Regions from separate parts of the Enterobacter sp. 3U4 genome, predicted to be linked through region 1. Evidence: riboswitches for the same ligand, from Rfam matches in the RefSeq annotation. Region 1 holds a riboswitch; each other region holds the start of a gene.

Region 1 (5,977 bases):
CAGCGCGAAGGCAATCAATGCCAGGCTGATGACAAAAATCCCGGCGGCGATGGAGAACATGGTGGTAAAGCCGTAGTTCAACGCCAGCATAAAGGCCAGCGGCGGGCCAATGACCCACGCCAGCGAGAGCTGGGCACGCATCACCGAGCTGAACATCACCACTTCCCGCGCCGAGCTATCCGCATATTCACGGGCCAGCGCGAACAGCTGCGGCATGGCGGTGTTCGCCAGCGACGCCAGCAGCACGCCACAGGTAATGAGCGTCAGGTAGTGGCGGTTAAAGGCAAAGAGCAGCGCGTTGCCCACGGCCATGGCGCAGCAAAAGAGGATCAGCCTGCGGCGATCGCCCCGGCTGTCCGATCGTTTAGCCAGCGCGAGGCTGACCAGAATCCCGGCTATGGCGTTGACGGTATAAAACAGGCCGACCCAAAACGGCTGCGCCCCCACCTCGCGGCTGAGAAACAGGCTCAGCGTTGGCGCCTGAAGCGCCCCCGCCACGCCCATCATAAAGGCCACCAGCATAAAAGCGGCATACACGCCGTTCAGGCGTCGCCCCATCGTCATCAACCACAGCATGCGCAAGTCCTTGTGAAAGCGAATCGAAATTGGGTGAATAGTAAACGAAAAAAGCCAGCAAAAACATTTTGCTGGCGGGTGATAAGCACCAATACTCAGTCACACATGATCGAGGCGAGTTAGCGGGAAGAGGTCGGTTTCGTAACGTCCCACTGCATCAATTCTTCTAACGTTTTCAGCCGTTGCTCTGCACACCGGCGGGCCAGCCAGGACGATCCTTTTGTCGCTGAAAAGTACTGCTGATAAAACTGACGTGCGGTAGACCTCTTCATAATTTACCTCCTCACTTCATCGAGGAGAATTATTGGCCTAATATAGGGATAAATAAATTGCTGGTTTTTTGTCAGGAGTTCCCCTTTTATGCCTTCCGGTCGTCTGCAACAACAGTTTATCCGCCTCTGGCAGTGCTGCGAGGGGCAATCGCAGGAGACCACGCTCAACGAGCTGGCTGACCTGCTTAGCTGTTCCCGCCGCCATATGCGCACGCTGCTCAACACCATGCAGCAGCAGGGTTGGTTAAGCTGGGAAGCGGAGGCGGGACGCGGCAAACGCTCGCGACTGACCTTTCTCTATACCGGGCTGGCGCTACAGCAGCAGCGCGCAGAAGACCTGCTGGAGCAGGACCGCATCGATCAGCTGGTCCAGCTGGTGGGCGACAAGGCCGCCGTGCGCCAAATGCTGGTTTCCCATCTCGGACGCAGTTTTCGTCAGGGCCGACACATCCTGCGGGTGCTCTACTATCGCCCAATGAAAAATCTGTTGCCCGGCACGGCCTTACGCCGCTCAGAAACCCACATGGCCCGACAAATCTTCAGCGGCCTGACGCGGATAAATGAGGAAAATGGGGAACTAGAAGCGGATATCGCGCACCACTGGCAGCAGCTTTCCCCGCACCACTGGCGCTTTTTCTTACGCCCCGGCATCCACTTTCACCATGGCCGCGAGCTTGAGATGCACGACGTCATCGCCTCTCTGGAACGCGCCCGCAAGCTCCCGCTCTACTCGCATATATCGCGCGTCCACTCCCCCACGGCCTGGACGCTGGATATTGAACTGTCGCAGCAGGACAAGTGGCTTCCCTGGCTTCTGGGCTATGTACCGTCGATGATTTTGCCCGGCGAGTGGGAATCGATGAACAATTTTGCCAGCCTGCCGATTGGCACCGGGCCCTACTCCGTGTCCCGCAATAACAGCAACCAGCTGAAAATCCGCGCGTTCGATGACTACTTTGGCTACCGGGCGCTGATCGACGAAGTGAACGTGTGGGTATTGCCGGATCTCAATGAAGACCTGAGCTGCGGGCTGACGCTGGAAGGCCCCACCACGGGAGAAAAAGCCGTGGAGAGTCGCCTGGAGGAGGGATGTTACTATCTCCTCTTTGACCGCCGCACCCACCGTGGGGCAAACCAGGCCGTCCGCAAGTGGATCAGCCACGTGTTGTCCCCTTCCAATCTGATCTACCATGCGGAAGCGCAGTACCAGACATACTGGTTCCCGGCCTACGGCCTGCTTCCGCGCTGGCACCACGCCCGCCCAACGCGCTGCGACAAACCCGCGGGGCTGGAGTCCATCACCCTGACTTACTACCGCGAGCATGTCGAGCATCGTTTTATCGCGCGGATCATGACCCGACTGCTGGCAGCCGAGGGGGTCAAGTTAGAGGTCAGGGAAGTGGACTATGACGAATGGCATCAGGGTGAGCTTACCAGCGATATCTGGCTGAACAGCGCCAACTTCACCCTGCCGCTCGATTTTTCATTATTCTCACACCTGTATGAAGTCCCGCTGATCCAGCACTGCATCGACCGGGACTGGCAGCAGGATGCCGCCCAGTGGCGTGCGGGAGAAATGAATCTTGCCGTGTGGTGCCAGCAGCTGCTGGCCGAGCAGGCAATCGTCCCGCTGATCCACCACTGGCTGATGATCCAGGGCCAGCGCAGCATGCGCGGTCTGCGGATGAATACCCTGGGCTGGTTTGATTTTAAATCCGCCTGGTTTGCGCCCCCGGAGCCATAACGCTTTCGTAATATTCACCAAATCATTACAATAGCGCCGTTCTCAACGGGGTGCTGCATCACAGATGTGCGCTGAGATAATACCCGTCGAACCTGATCCGGATAACGCCGGCGAAGGGATTTGAGGCTGTCGCTCAAAATCCTTTGCCACTCAACCCTGAGGTGCAAAGTGTTAAAAAAAGTTCTCCCCCTGCTGGCGCTGTTCGCGCTGCCTGCTTTTGCCAAACCCGTCCTGACGGTCTACACCTACGACTCGTTCTCCGCCGACTGGGGCCCTGGCCCGGTCGTCAAAAAAGCCTTTGAAGCTGACTGCAACTGCGAGCTGAAGTTCGTGGCGCTGGAAGATGGCGTTTCGCTGCTCAACCGCCTGCGCATGGAAGGAAAAAACAGCAAGGCCGACGTCGTGCTCGGGCTGGATAACAACCTGCTGGAAGCCGCCTCGCAAACCAAACTGTTTGCCAAAAGCGGCGTAGCGGCAGATGCCGTTAACGTGCCGGGCGGCTGGAAGAACGACACTTTTGTGCCGTTCGACTATGGCTACTTTGCTTTTGTTTACGACAAAAACAAGCTGAAAACCCCGCCGAAGAGCCTGAAAGAGCTGGTGGAAAGTGACCAGAAGTGGCGCGTGATTTATGAAGATCCGCGGACCAGCACGCCGGGCCTGGGCCTGCTGCTGTGGATGCAAAAGGTCTACGGGGATAAGGCGCCGGAAGCGTGGCAGAAGCTGGCCGCCAAAACCGTCACCGTGACCAAAGGCTGGAGCGAAGCCTATGGCCTGTTCCTCAAAGGTGAAAGCGACCTGGTGCTGAGCTACACCACCTCCCCGGCTTACCACATTATCGCCGAGAAGAAAGACAACTATGCTGCCGCAGATTTTGCGGAAGGGCACTATCTGCAGGTAGAAGTGGCGGCGCGTACCGCTGCCAGCAAACAGCCCGAACTGGCCGAGAAGTTCCTGAAATTTATGGTTTCACCGGCATTCCAGAACGCGATTCCCGCAGGCAACTGGATGTATCCGGTCACTAACGTTGCGCTGCCTGCAGGTTTTGAACAGTTGACCAAACCGAAAACCTCGCTGGAGTTTACGCCGCAACAGGTCGCCGCGCAGCGTGCCGCATGGGTAAGTGAATGGCAACGCGCCGTCAGCCGTTAATTCCCGGCGGGTTACTGCCCGGGCTGCTCGCCGCCGTCGTAATGGTGGCAGTCAGCCTGGGGGCTTTTCTTGCATTGTGGTTTAACGCGCCAGAGAGCGACCTGCTCGCCCTCTGGCACGACAGCTACCTTTGGCACGTCATTCGGTTCTCTTTCTGGCAGGCGTTTCTTTCTGCCCTGATGTCGGTGATCCCGGCTATTTTTTTGGCACGCGCGCTGTATCGGCGGCGTTTCCCCGGCAGGCAGGCCCTGCTGCGCCTGTGCGCCATGACGCTGATACTGCCCGTGCTGGTAGCGGTATTTGGCATTCTGAGCGTTTACGGTCGCCAGGGCTGGCTGGCATCGCTGTTCGCCGAGCTTGGTCTGGAATGGTCATTCTCGCCTTACGGACTGCAGGGCATTCTGCTGGCGCACGTCTTTTTCAATATGCCGATGGCAACGCGCCTCTTTTTGCAGGCGCTGGAGAACATTCCCGGCGAGCAGCGCCAGGTTGCCGCCCAGCTCGGCATGCGCGGCGTGTCGTTCTTCCGCTTTGTTGAATGGCCGTGGCTGCGCCGCCAGCTTCCGCCCGTGGCGGCATTAATCTTCATGCTCTGCTTTGCCAGCTTTGCCACCGTGCTGTCGCTCGGCGGCGGGCCGCAGGCCACCACCATTGAGCTGGCGATTTACCAGGCGCTGAGTTACGACTACGATCCCGGTCGTGCCGCGCTGCTGGCGATGGTGCAGATGGCGTGCTGTCTTGCACTGGTGCTGTTGAGCCAGCGGCTGAGTAAAGCCATTCCCGCTGGTAGTCATCAAATAACCGGCTGGCGCGATCCGCAGGACAGCCTGCACAGCCGCGTCAGCGATTTTGTCCTGATCGGGCTGGCGCTCCTGCTGCTGTTGCCGCCGCTGCTGGCCGTTATCGTTGACGGGCTGAACCTCAATCTCATGTCAGTCCTGCAACAGCCCGTCCTCTGGCAAGCCACCTGGACCTCGCTGCGTATCGCGCTGGCGGCAGGGTTACTGTGCGTCATCCTGACCATGATGCTGCTGTGGAGCAGCCGTGAGCTTTACGCCCGCCGGGCGCAAAAAGCCGGACAAATGCTGGAGCTGACGGGCATGCTGATTCTGGCAATGCCGGGGATCGTGCTGGCAACGGGCTTCTTTTTACTGTTTAACAGCACCATCGGCCTGCCGGAAAGCGCCGACGGTATTGTGATCTTTACCAACGCCTTAATGGCCATCCCTTATGCGCTCAAGGTGCTGGAAAACCCGATGCGCGACGTCAACAGCCGCTACGGTTTGCTGTGCCAGTCGCTGGGCATGCAGGGCTGGCAGCGGCTCAAGGTGGTCGAACTGCGCGCGCTAAAGCGTCCGCTGGCACAGGCGCTGGCGTTTGCCTGCGTGCTCTCTATTGGGGATTTTGGGGTCGTGGCGCTGTTCGGCAATGACGATTTCCGCACGCTGCCATACTGGCTCTATCAGCAGATCGGCTCTTACCGCAGTCAGGACGGCGCGGTCACCGCGCTGTTACTGCTGCTGCTGTGCTTTGCCTTATTTACCGTTATCGAGAAACTTCCGGGGCGTGATGTTAAAACTGACTGATGTAACCTGGCTTTACCAGCATCTGCCGATGCGCTTCACGCTCTCCGTGCGTCAGGGGGAGACGATCGCCGTGCTTGGCCCAAGCGGCGCGGGAAAAAGCACGCTGCTTAATCTGATTGCGGGTTTTCTGCAGCCGGCAAGCGGATCGATCGTCATAGATAACCGGGATCATACCCACACGCCGCCCGCAAAACGTCCTGTCTCAATGCTGTTTCAGGAAAACAACCTGTTTACCCACCTGACGGTGCGGCAAAACATCGCGCTGGGAATGCACCCGGGACTCAGGCTGAACGATGACCAGCGCCATAAGCTGGAGGTCATTGCCGCGCAGATGGGGATCACCGGGTTTATCGACAGGCTGCCGGGCGAGCTTTCCGGCGGCCAGCGTCAGCGCGTGGCGCTGGCGCGTTGTCTGGTGCGCGAGCAGCCGATACTGCTGCTGGATGAGCCGTTCTCGGCGCTCGATCCCGCGCTGCGTCAGGAGATGCTGGCCCTGGTGCAGGAGGTCTGTCAGAGCCAGCAGCTGACGATGCTGATGGTTTCGCACAGTATTGAGGATGCCGCACGGATTGCGCCGCGAACGGTAGTGGTTGCTGAAGGACGAATTGCGTGGGATGGGAAGACGGAAGAGCTGCTCAGTGGTCAAG
Region 2 (5,977 bases), 2.3 Mb from region 1:
CTATCCACAGTATGGCCTGTGCGGCACCCGAAGCGTTGCGCTTAACCTGAACGACGCGCTCAGCCTGCGCATGTTCTTTGATAGCTCGTCTGTGGAAGTGTTTGTTAACGAGGGTGAGGCGTGCCTCAGCAGCCGTATCTATCCTGATGCAGGCTGCCGCGAGCTGGCGTTATTTGCCTGGACGGGGGGAGCGTCGCTTATTCATGGCGGAGCGTGGCAGTTAGAGTAAATTTATATTTAGTCACGAGCTAAAATAAAGCCCCATACAAATGGGGCTACGTAAATATTATCAGGTGGACGCGTAGAGCTAACATCACATTTTTGATAGTTGTGCGTTTACAACTCTCTCTTTTTCGACTGCCAGCTGCATAATATAGCTACCCTTATGCCATGACCCCTTATTTGGCTTCCAGCCTTTCGAAAGCAGATATTCAGCAGCATCAGAGATTGGCTTATTCATAACGTGATCCGCTTCACCTGAAAACGTTTTTAAATCACCGCTTGCTTTGGCAGGCTTGCTATCACAACGACCCGCAGCATCCATAACCTGAGTGCAGCCTTCAGGAAGATGCTTATGTGCTGATTGTGCGAGTTGAGCAGCATTCTCCAAAGCCTGTTTTTCAGCAGCAGAGTTAATGGCTGTAGTGCGGTTTTGCTCGACAATATAACAAGCATCTTTACTCACTCCCTTGCTTTGACAATCAGCCATACGTTGAGCAGGTGAGGAACACGCAGTAAGAGATAATACAGCCGCTATCATCATTAACTTTTTCATTCTTGCCTCAGTAATTACAATTATAAATATAGGTGCCTAACATCAATCCAATCCATATCCCTAATAAAATAAAAGTGAGATATAGAACAGCGGAAATAAAAATGTACTTTGTCATTTTCTGTGTGAGAAGCATTGTTTAGAGTTATAGCCAGCTAATTAATACTCATGAGCGAGTTTTAGTTCGCTGGCATTTTATTTTAATACTGTAACATCACCATCCGTAAGATGCGGACGCCGCAACAATCTCATCACCGTTGGATGTACCTGATGTAGAGAGGGTAGCGGCTACATTCTCAGCGAACTTATGACGGTAGCCGATTGCATAGCCTTGCGCATCTTTGAAGTTGGCAGCGCCGACGGCAACCGCGTTATCTGTATCAACGTAATGCAAACCAGCAAGAGAAGCAGCGCCAGCGATACCAGCACGATATTCCTTGCGATCCTCATTCTGCTGATTTTCCAGAGCAGAGAACTTAGCGTTATTTTGATTCTCTAACGACGTAATACGTGATTCATGGTTCGCTAATTGTGCGCTGTGATTCTGAATCGTCGCTTCTTGTGTTTGCTGGCGTGACTGAACGTTAGCAACAGCAGCTTTATTCGCTGCGGCTACAGTTTGTGCATCTACAGCTAAAGATTGCGCATAAGCGCCCGTATTAAATGCCTGAGTCGCTTTGTCAGTGGCGTCCTGGAGGGCGCGATCTTGTCTATCCTGATCGGCGTTGAAAATGCTTTTATCTACCTTACTTGCAAGCGCTTGTGTATTAGCATCGGCTTTGTTGTTCGCATTAGTGGCGGTGATTTCAGCATGATCGGCAGCGGCTTTAGCGCCGGTAGCATCAGTAAGCGCTGTATCAGCTTTAGCACCAGCAAGCAAAGCATCGGATTCAGCTTTACTTACTCTCGTGTTGGTATCAGTGATTGCTCGTCCGTTAGTAGTAACGCCCTGTAAAGCCGCGTCTGCTTTATTATTGGCATTATCAATCAAAACATTCTGTTTATTATCATTAATTGTCTGATCTGCCACGTTATCGTTAACTTTCTGATTAAGAATAGCGTTAGCTTGAGTGTTAGCATTTACGCCAGCTTGAGCTGTATCTGCTTTATCAGTTGCACTTCTAATTGCATCATCACGCAATAAATTCTCATCTTTCATGTTGATAATATCAGTACGATTTGTACCAATATCAACACGATTTGCTTCTTCACGATCTGCATTTTGTTTATTGATTTGGGTTTGAGTCCAGCCCAAAGAATCTACAACATCATCAGTGCCGATCGTAGCTGCGTATGTTGCACCAGAAAACACAATACCAAATACAAAAACAGCGGCAGCTGATGTATTTAAACATTTCATTTTAAAGCTCTCATCATCAATATAAAAAAAGTTAGGGCGCTATCCTGGCGGGAAGATACAACGTCTTGTTATATCTGAATTAATTCACGATTAACGTTGAGATTTTGGTTTGATAACTTATTTCGTAACGTGCAGTAACTATCTATGAATGTGTAGTTTTGATTATTGATCTAAATCACAAATAGCAGTAATAGCTAAATGAGTTGATCCAGAAGGGATGAAGTTATTAATCTTATAATACAATGACTTATATGTTTACAGTGAATGGGGGATAAATTGGAAATAAAATATCAATACATTAAATATATTTATGTGTTTAGATGAAAAAAGATTAAAAATACACATAACAGTTTATGTAAATTTATAGGTTATTGCCGATTCATTATTATCGAATCTCTATTCTGCTTCGAATGAAAATAAACTCAGGTCATTTTTGTTCCAGGATATACCAGGAAAAAATATTTATGTTGAAGATGCTAGCGAAAAAGTGTTTAGGCTGATTCATTACGCGATCGCAGTCGTGATAAATCGAAACCCCTTGCGCCTGGCCTGTGGCCACGGTTACACTGATTAAGAACATTGATTTTAATAAGTCACTGTTTTAAAAGTATTTTGACTCGGGGTGCCCTTCTTTGTGAAGGCTGAGAAATACCCGTATTACCTGATCTGGATAATGCCAGCGTAGGGAAGTCAGATGCCTTCCCGGTCATCGCTTCTTCACGCAAGGCAGGAGCGAACCCATGCAGCCTGACCTGCTCGATTTACACGTTTTACATCACTTCCGCACCCGTTCTCCGCTTACCCATTGTATGACCAATGACGTCGTACAGACCTTTACGGCCAACGTTTTGCTGGCGCTTGGCGCATCGCCGGCGATGGTGATCGAGGCCGAAGAGGCCGAGCAGTTTGCCCCGATAGCCGATGCGCTGCTGGTTAACGTTGGCACGCTGACCGCGCCGCGCGCCCAGTCGATGCGTCGGGCGATTGAAAGCGCGGTGGCGGCAGGCAAGCCCTGGACGCTGGACCCGGTAGCCGTGGGCGCCCTGGCGTTCCGCACCCGGTTTTGCCATCAAATTCTTGCCCTGAAGCCGGCGGCCATTCGCGGCAATGCTTCCGAAATTTTGGCTCTCGCCGGGATGAGCGCAGGCGGGCGCGGCGTCGATACGACCGATACCGCCGTCAGCGCGGTGCCTGCTGCCCAGGCGCTGGCCCGTCAGATCGATACGATTGTGGTGGTCACCGGCGAGGTGGACTACATCACGGACGGGCAACGCACCCGAACGGTAACCGGCGGTGACCCGCTGATGACACGCGTGGTGGGCACCGGGTGCGCGCTCTCCGCCGTCGTCGCGGCGAGCTGCTCGCTGCCGGGCGACCGGCTGGATAATATCGCTGCTGCCTGCGGATGGATGAAGCGGGCTGGAACGGTGGCCGTTGCGCAGTCGCGTGGCCCGGGCAGTTTTGCCAGCGCGTTCCTCGACGCGCTCTATACGCTGGAGGAGCAAGCATGAAGCGAATTAACGCCCTGACCATTGCCGGCACCGACCCCAGCGGCGGCGCGGGCATCCAGGCCGACCTGAAAACGTTCTCTGCCCTTGGTGCGTACGGCTGCTCGGTCATCACCGCGCTGGTGGCGCAAAACACGCGCGGCGTGCAGTCGGTCTATCGTATCGAGCCGGATTTTGTTGCCGCGCAGCTGGATTCGGTGTTCAGCGACGTACGCATCGATACCACTAAGATCGGCATGCTGGCCGAGACGGATATTGTGGAAGCGGTGGCCGAGCGGCTTAAACGCTATCAGGTGCAAAACGTGGTGCTGGATACGGTGATGCTGGCGAAAAGCGGCGATCCGCTGCTCTCCGCCTCTGCCGTGGAGACGCTGCGTACAAAGCTGCTGCCGCAGGTGGCGCTCATCACGCCCAATCTGCCGGAAGCCGCCGCGCTGTTGGGCACATCGCACGCGCAAACCGAACGCGAGATGAAAGCGCAGGGGAACGCGCTGCTGGCGATGGGCTGTGGGGCGGTGCTGATGAAGGGCGGGCATCTGGATGACGCTGAAAGCCCGGACTGGCTCTTTACCCGCGACGGCGAAGTGCGCTTTACCGCGCCGCGCGTGCAGACCAAAAATACCCACGGCACGGGCTGTACGCTTTCGGCCGCGCTGGCGGCGCTGCGTCCCCGGCATGAAAGCTGGGCCGATACGGTTCGCGAAGCGAAAGCCTGGCTCTCGGCGGCGCTGGCAAAAGCCGATACTCTGGAAGTCGGTCACGGTATTGGGCCGGTTCATCATTTTCATGCATGGTGGTAAGCCAGTATACTGGCAGGAAACACCACGCCTGAGAAAACAGAGATGGAACAAGCGCATACCCGGTTAATCGCTCAACTGAATGAACGGATCGCCGCGCCTGACAACACGCCGCTGTACCTGAAATTTGCCGAAACGGTAAAAAATGCGGTGCGCAGCGGGGTGCTGGAGCACGGGAATATTTTGCCCGGCGAGCGCGATCTGAGCCAGTTAACCGGCGTGTCGCGCATCACCGTGCGAAAGGCGATGCAGGCGCTGGAGGAAGAGGGCGTAGTTACGCGCTCCCGTGGCTATGGCACGCAAATCAACAACATCTTTGAATATTCGCTGAAAGAGGCGCGCGGCTTTTCCCAGCAGGTGGTGCTGCGCGGCCAAAAGCCCAATACGCTATGGGTCAACAAGCGGGTGGTGAAGTGCCCGGAAGAGGTCGCGAACCATCTGTCGATTCTTCCGGACAGCGAGGTCTTTTTGCTCAAGCGCATTCGCTATGTGGATGACGATGCGGTGTCGATTGAAGAGTCCTGGGTACCGGTTGGGCTCATTCCCGATGCGGATGCGATTGGCATTTCGCTCTACGACTACTTCCGCAGTCAGAATATTTTCCCGCAGCGCACCCGCTCAAGGGTGAGCGCCCGCATGCCGGACAGCGAGTTTCAGGCGCACATTAAGATGGACGAAAAAATACCGGTGCTGGTGATCAAGCAGGTCGCGCTTGACCAGCAGCACCGGCCGATTGAGTACAGCATCAGCTACTGTCGCAGCGACCTATACGTCTTTGTGTGCGAGGAGTAATTCCTCGCGAGTCGGGGCGCAGTCCCCGCCTCGGTGGCTGACTACCCAGGACGCGACGGCATTCCCCAGCAGAACGGCGTCCGCCAGTGACCATCCCGCCGCCAGCCCGGCAAGCGTGCCGCCCGCGTGGCTGTCGCCAGCGCCAATGGTATCCACAACCGTCGCCGGGAACGCCGCAACAACGCCCGAGGTATTACCGTCATACCATGCGGCGCCGTCTTTATCATGCCGCACAATCAGCGCGGCACCGAAACGCAGCTGCCACTCCGCACCCAGATTTTCAGCCGCTACACCCAGTCGTTCGGCTGCAATCTCCGCTTCCTGACGATTAAGCGACACGATCGGCCTGCAGGCCATAATTCGTGCCATCAGCGCGTCGGGGATATCCGCGATGCGGGGACCGAAATCGATGAATGCCGTCACCTCCTGCAACCCCTCCAGCCAGCGTGTCAGCAGCTCGCCGCACGGTGAGGCCAGCTGATAGCCGGACAAATAGACCAGGCTGTTTTGCGGAACGTGAAGCGCATCCAGCCAGCGCTGCTGCCACTGGTTCTCCACGCCGCTAAAGGACATAAAGGTGCGCTCGCCGTCTGGCTCAACCAGCGCGAGGCACCAGCCGTTATCGCCCGTATCGGCCTCCACGGCGCTGTGCAGATCCTGCTTCGCCATGGCGTTGCGGATAATATCCGCCCACACGCCGTGGCCGACGGGCAGGGCGTTTTGCGCCGCAATGCCGAGCCGCTTCAGA
Region 3 (5,977 bases), 580 kb from region 1:
GTTGCCGTTTTGCTGTTGATGCGCAGGGCAATGTCGTCCCAGTTAAGCTGCCGCCAGCGCTCGGTAAACGTGCTCATGAGATCGCCTCCAGAAAACCGGTCAGCGGGCTGGTGGCCTGCGCCTGGAAACTGCGCGAGCCGGGGCCGGAGCCCTTTGCCAGCAGGCCAGCCTCCACGGCCAGGCGGAATGCCCGCGCCATCATGACCGGATCGTCGGCAACCGCGATAGCCGTATTCACCAGCACCGCGTCAGCACCCATTTCCAGCGCCTGCGCGGCATGGCTGGGTACGCCAATGCCCGCATCAACCACCACCGGCACGGTGGCCTGCTCAATAATGATTTCCAGCATCGCGCGGGTTTCCAGCCCCTGGTTGGAGCCAATGGGGGCCCCCAGCGGCATGACGGCGGCGCAGCCGACCTCTTCGAGACGTTTGCACAGCACCGGGTCGGCCCCGCAGTAAGGCAGGACGGTAAACCCTTGCTGAACCAGCTTTTCAGCCGCTTTCAGCGTTTCAATCGGGTCGGGCAGCAGCCAGCGGGCATCCGGATGGATTTCCAGCTTCAGCCAGCGGGTGCCGAGCGCCTCACGCGCCAGCTGTGCGGCAAAAATCGCCTCTTCGGCGGTTTTCGCTCCGGAGGTGTTGGGCAGCAGCGTCACGCCTGCTTCCAGCAACGGAGCCAGAATGGCATCGCTGTGATGGCGCAGATCCACGCGCTTGAGCGCCAGCGTCACCAGCTGGCTGCCGCTTTCGCGAATGGCATCCACCATCAGCTGCGGCGAGGCGAATTTTCCGGTTCCGGTAAACAGATGCGAATCAAAAACCTTATCGGCAATACGTAACATCTCAGCCCCCTGCGATGACCTGAAACAGCAGGATCTGGTCGCCTTCATTGACCTGCTGATGTTCCCACTGCTCGCGCGGCAGGATCTGTTGATTGAGCGCCAGCGCCGTTCCCGGCTTGAGCTGACGCAGCTTGTCGAGCAGTGCGGCAACGGTAAGCCCGTCGTCGCATCTCATCGGCTCATCGTTAAACAGAATGCGCATCGCGGCCTCCGCATACCGGGCAGCGGCTGGCGCGGCGTAACGCCAGCTGGCGCCAGCCGCTGGAGCGGGCATCAAACAGCCGTAGCGTATTGCGTTCCGTCTCCATGCCGCTGAGCAGCTTGATGGCCTCCAGCGCCTGCATGGTGCCCATCACGCCGACCACCGGACCAAGAATGCCCGCCGTACGGCAGTTGCGCGTCGGCTCGGCATCGTCCGGCCACAGGCAGCGATAGCAGCCCTGCGTCCACGGTGGCGTCAGAACCATCATTTGCCCGCCGAACCCCACCGCGCTGGCGGTGATAAGCGGCGTATGATTTGCCACGCACGCGGCGTTGATCGCCTGGCGTGTCGCCATGTTGTCGGTACAGTCCAGCACCACGTCGGCAAGGGCGACTTCACGGCGCAGGCTTTCACCGCTAAGACGCTCCTGTAAGGCAATCAGCTCGATATCCGGGTTAAGCTGGTTCAGCCGCTGCCGGGTGATCTGCGCTTTCGGCTGGTTGATATCGTCGGTAGTAAAGAGGATTTGCCGCTGCAGGTTGCTGAGGTGAACCTCATCGTCGTCGGCCAGCACCAGCGTGCCGACGCCCGCGCCTGCCAGATAGAGCGCGGCGGGTGCGCCTAATCCCCCCAGGCCAACAATCAGCACCCGGCTGGCGAGCAGTTTTTGCTGCCCGTCGATGGCGATATCCTCCAGAAGGATCTGACGGCTGTAGCGCATAAAGTCACGATCGTTCATCGCCTGCTCCTGCCAGCTGTAAAAGCTGTTCGGTGGCGGACCGCCAGTCTGCGGCCTGGGTGATGGCGCTGACGACGGCGATGCTGCCGACGCCGGTCTCCAGAACCGCCTGGGCACGTTCAAGGCTTATTCCGCCGATGGCGACGGTGGGGTAATCGGCAAGGCGTTTAACGTGACTCGCCAGCTGCGTCAGGCCCTGCGGTGCGGAGGGCATCTGCTTGGTTTGCGTCGGGAAGACGTGACCGAGCGCGATGTAAGAGGGACGGGCCGCCAGGGCCACGTCGATCTCCATGTCATCGTGCGTTGACACGCCAAGACGCAGTCCGGCTTCGCGGATAGCGCTCAGATCCGTTGTTTCCAGGTCCTCCTGGCCCAGATGCACGCCGTACGCCCGGTGCTTAACGGCCAGCCGCCAGTAGTCGTTGATAAACAGGCGGGCGTTATACCGGCGCCCCAGCGCGATGGCGGCAACCACATCGGCTTCCACCTCGTCATCGTGCTTGTCCTTGATGCGCAGCTGGATCGTGCGAACGCCTGCTTCCAGCAGTCGCGCTATCCACGCCACGCTGTCCACCACCGGATAGAGCCCTAAACGGTAGGGGACGGGTGGGAAATCGGGCTGGTACATTACGCCTCCTCTTTTTTGAGGTAGATTTCGCCGCCTCTGGCGCGGAAGGTTTCAGACATGTCCGCCATGCCCACTTCAATGGTTTGCGCTGCGGCGTAGTCGCGCACTTCCTGGCTGATTTTCATTGAGCAGAATTTTGGCCCGCACATAGAGCAGAAGTGGGCGACTTTGCCCGATTCCTGCGGCAGGGTCTCGTCGTGATAGGCGCGTGCGGTGAACGGATCCAGCGCCAGGTTGAACTGGTCTTCCCAGCGGAATTCAAAGCGCGCCTTCGACATGGCGTTATCGCGGATTTGCGCCCCCGGGTGGCCCTTGGCCAGATCCGCCGCGTGGGCGGCAATTTTATAGGTGATCAACCCCTGCTTCACGTCCTCTTTGTTTGGCAGGCCGAGGTGCTCTTTCGGCGTCACGTAGCAGAGCATGGCGCAGCCGAACCAGCCGATCATCGCCGCCCCAATGCCTGACGTGAAGTGGTCATAGCCCGGCGCAATATCAGTGGTCAACGGCCCCAGGGTATAGAACGGCGCTTCGTGGCAGTGCTCCAGCTCCTCGGTCATGTTGCGGCGGATCATCTGCATCGGCACGTGTCCCGGACCTTCAATCATCACCTGCACGTCATACTCCCAGGCGATTTTGGTCAGTTCGCCCAGCGTGTGCAGCTCGGCAAACTGCGCTTCGTCGTTGGCGTCACGAATAGAGCCCGGACGCAGACCGTCGCCCAGCGACAGGGAGACGTCATAGGCGGCGCAGATTTCGCAGATCTCGCGGAAGTGCTCGTAAAGGAAGTTTTCCTGGTGATGGGAGAGGCACCACTTCGCCATGATGGAACCGCCGCGCGAGACGATGCCGGTCAGACGCTTCGCGGTCATCGGCACGTAGCGCAGCAGCACGCCCGCGTGAATGGTGAAGTAGTCCACGCCCTGCTCGGCCTGCTCCAGCAGCGTGTCGCGGAACGCTTCCCAGGTGAGGTCTTCGGCAATGCCGTTGACCTTCTCCAGCGCCTGATAAATCGGGACGGTGCCAATCGGTACCGGGCTGTTACGCAGGATCCATTCGCGGGTTTCGTGAATATAGCGGCCAGTGGAGAGGTCCATTACCGTGTCCGCGCCCCAGCGCGTGGACCAGACCAGCTTTTCCACCTCTTCTTCGATGGAGGAGGTCACGGCCGAGTTACCGATGTTCGCGTTGACCTTCACCAGGAAGTTGCGGCCGATAATCATCGGCTCGGATTCCGGGTGGTTAATGTTGGCGGGGATAATTGCGCGGCCGGCGGCCACTTCGTCGCGCACAAACTCCGGCGTGATGTTCTCCGGCAGGCGAGCGCCAAAGCCTTCACCCGGATGCTGATAGCGCAGCACTTCGCTACGAATGCGCTCGCGGCCCATATTTTCGCGGATGGCGATGAACTCCATCTCCGGCGTGACGATACCCTGGCGGGCGTAGTGCAGCTGGGTCACGCATTTGCCCGCTTTGGCGCGTTTTGGCGTCAGCAGGCCGTTAAAGCGCAGCTCGTCCAGACCGTCGTCGGCCAGGCGCTCTTTGGTGTACGCAGAGCTGCGCACGCTCAACTCTTCGCAGTCGTTACGCGCGTCAATCCACGGCTGGCGCAGCTTTGCCAGACCCTGCTGGACGTTGATCGTAACAGACGGGTCGCCATACGGGCCGGAGGTGTCATACACCGGTACGGCTTCGTTGTCTTCATACTGCGGATTCTCTTTGCTGCCGCCGATAAGCGTCGGGCTGAGCTGGATTTCGCGCATCGGGACGCGGATATCGGCCTGCGAGCCGGAAATGTAGATGCGTTTCGAGTTCGGGAAAGCGGTGCCTTCCAGGGTGTCGATGAAGTGTTGGGCCTGTGCGCGCTGTTCGCGGCGGGTCAGTTTTGCAGTAGACATAGCTCATTCCAAAAGTGAAGGACATGGCTTGTCAGACGACGGATGAAGCAAGAGAGGATCGCCCGGGGGGCGATACAACAGCAGTGTGACTCTTGTTCCCTTCGCAGGTATTAACCTGATCAGGTTCCGCGGATCCCGAATTAACGGTCTCAGCCCGGCTTTCGCTCTGGGCACTCCGACAAGAAAAATCCCCCTCGTGAGAGGGGCGAATGGTTGTAAATTACTCGTTAACGATTAAGAACTCAAGCAGGGCGCGCGACGTTCTCTTCGTTACTGATGTTCAAATCACTGTCCAGCACGAGGGCAATCAGCTTATCTTCCAGCGTGAATCGCTCTTCCAGAGCTTCACCGAGGTCGGATAGCGCCCGCTGGAACTCAAGATAGTTATCGTGATCGATGGCGTTCTCGAGCGCGGAATCATAGTAATCCATGATCTGCTGGGTGTTGGCTTCCAGCAGCGGATAGAGCTTGCTGGCCGCTAAATACGGTGTTGTCCCTTCCATTTCGCGGATAATACGTTCATAAATATTGAAATGGCCGTCGGACAGATAGTCGACCAGGCCCTGACAAAAATCATCCAGCGCTTTTTCGTTCAGCCGCATAAACGATTCTTTGCCAGGCTTAATGCCGACCAGATTGTAATAAGCCACGAGGAGATGCTTGCGCACATGTAGCCAGCGATCTACCAGTTTATTACTTCCTCTAACGCGCTCAGTCAGGCTTTCCAGCTGGTTTAACATGGTCGACTCCGCAAAGTGTAGGATTGAATCTGCTTATCCAGAATGTAACCACAATGCTAACAACATGTCAGTGAAGCGAAGGTAGTGCAATAGATATGGATCGTATTATTGAAAAATCAGATCTGGGTTGGTGGATCGTCAGCCACGAACAAAAATTATGGTTGCCCGGTGGAGAACTGCCCTACGGTACGGCGGAAACGTTCGATCTCGTTGGCCAGCCAGCGCTACAGATCGGCGAGTGGCAGGGTGAGCCCGTGTGGTTGATCCAACAGCCCCGCCGCCAGGATATGGGATCTGTGCGCCAGGTGCTGGATCTGGACGTGGGGCTGTTCCAGCTGGCGGGGCGCGGCGTGCAGCTGGCGGAGTTTTATCGCTCGCACAAATACTGCGGCTACTGCGGTCATACCATGCGCCCGAGCAAAACCGAGTGGGCGATGCTCTGCAGCCACTGCCGCGAACGCTACTATCCGCAGATTGCGCCGTGCATTATCGTCGCTATCCGCCGGGAGGATTCCATCCTGCTGGCGCAGCATACCCGTCATCGCAACGGCATTCACACCGTGCTGGCCGGCTTCGTCGAAGTGGGCGAAACGCTGGAACAGGCGGTGGCGCGCGAGGTGATGGAGGAGAGCGGAATCAAAGTGAAGAACCTGCGCTACGTCACCTCCCAGCCGTGGCCGTTCCCGCAGTCGCTGATGACGGCATTTATGGCCGAATACGACAGCGGTGAGATCGTGATTGACCAGAAAGAGCTGCTGGAAGCGAACTGGTATCGCTACGACGATTTACCGCTGTTACCTCCGCCAGGCACCGTGGCGCGTCGGCTGATAGAAGATACCGTGGCAATGTGTCGGGCCGAGTATGAGTAGTGTTACACTGAGGCCATGACGCTTAAGGAACTGCAAAAATGACCGAACTGAAGAACGATC

What was found. A riboswitch is a leader RNA that binds a small molecule or an ion and turns the genes downstream of it on or off. The one in region 1 is predicted to bind thiamine pyrophosphate.
Region 2: another riboswitch for thiamine pyrophosphate. It lies ahead of thiM (hydroxyethylthiazole kinase); the one in region 1 lies ahead of thiB (thiamine ABC transporter substrate binding subunit).
Region 3: another riboswitch for thiamine pyrophosphate. It lies ahead of thiC (phosphomethylpyrimidine synthase ThiC); the one in region 1 lies ahead of thiB (thiamine ABC transporter substrate binding subunit).

The regions. Positions count from the first base shown of each region.
Region 1 is NZ_CP136665.1:3,223,202-3,229,178, forward strand. It holds gene RVY89_RS15455 (sugar efflux transporter) at 1-576, opposite strand, end outside; gene sgrT (glucose uptake inhibitor SgrT) at 696-848, opposite strand; gene sgrR (HTH-type transcriptional regulator SgrR) at 937-2,592, shown strand; TPP riboswitch at 2,629-2,729, shown strand; gene thiB (thiamine ABC transporter substrate binding subunit) at 2,761-3,744, shown strand; gene thiP (thiamine/thiamine pyrophosphate ABC transporter permease ThiP) at 3,720-5,330, shown strand; gene thiQ (thiamine ABC transporter ATP-binding protein ThiQ) at 5,314-5,977, shown strand, end outside.
Region 2 is NZ_CP136665.1:878,454-884,430, forward strand. It holds gene RVY89_RS04135 (glycoside hydrolase family 32 protein) at 1-229, shown strand, start outside; gene RVY89_RS04140 (hypothetical protein) at 314-775, opposite strand; gene RVY89_RS04145 (YadA C-terminal domain-containing protein) at 987-2,132, opposite strand; TPP riboswitch at 2,741-2,837, shown strand; gene thiM (hydroxyethylthiazole kinase) at 2,873-3,643, shown strand; gene thiD (bifunctional hydroxymethylpyrimidine kinase/phosphomethylpyrimidine kinase) at 3,640-4,440, shown strand; gene RVY89_RS04160 (GntR family transcriptional regulator) at 4,483-5,229, shown strand; gene RVY89_RS04165 (PfkB family carbohydrate kinase) at 5,203-5,977, opposite strand, start outside.
Region 3 is NZ_CP136665.1:3,806,494-3,812,470, reverse strand. It holds gene thiH (2-iminoacetate synthase ThiH) at 1-77, opposite strand, end outside; gene thiG (thiazole synthase) at 74-844, opposite strand; gene thiS (sulfur carrier protein ThiS) at 846-1,046, opposite strand; gene RVY89_RS18165 (HesA/MoeB/ThiF family protein) at 1,030-1,785, opposite strand; gene thiE (thiamine phosphate synthase) at 1,772-2,413, opposite strand; gene thiC (phosphomethylpyrimidine synthase ThiC) at 2,413-4,308, opposite strand; TPP riboswitch at 4,388-4,496, opposite strand; gene rsd (sigma D regulator) at 4,551-5,048, opposite strand; gene nudC (NAD(+) diphosphatase) at 5,144-5,917, shown strand; gene hemE (uroporphyrinogen decarboxylase) at 5,956-5,977, shown strand, end outside.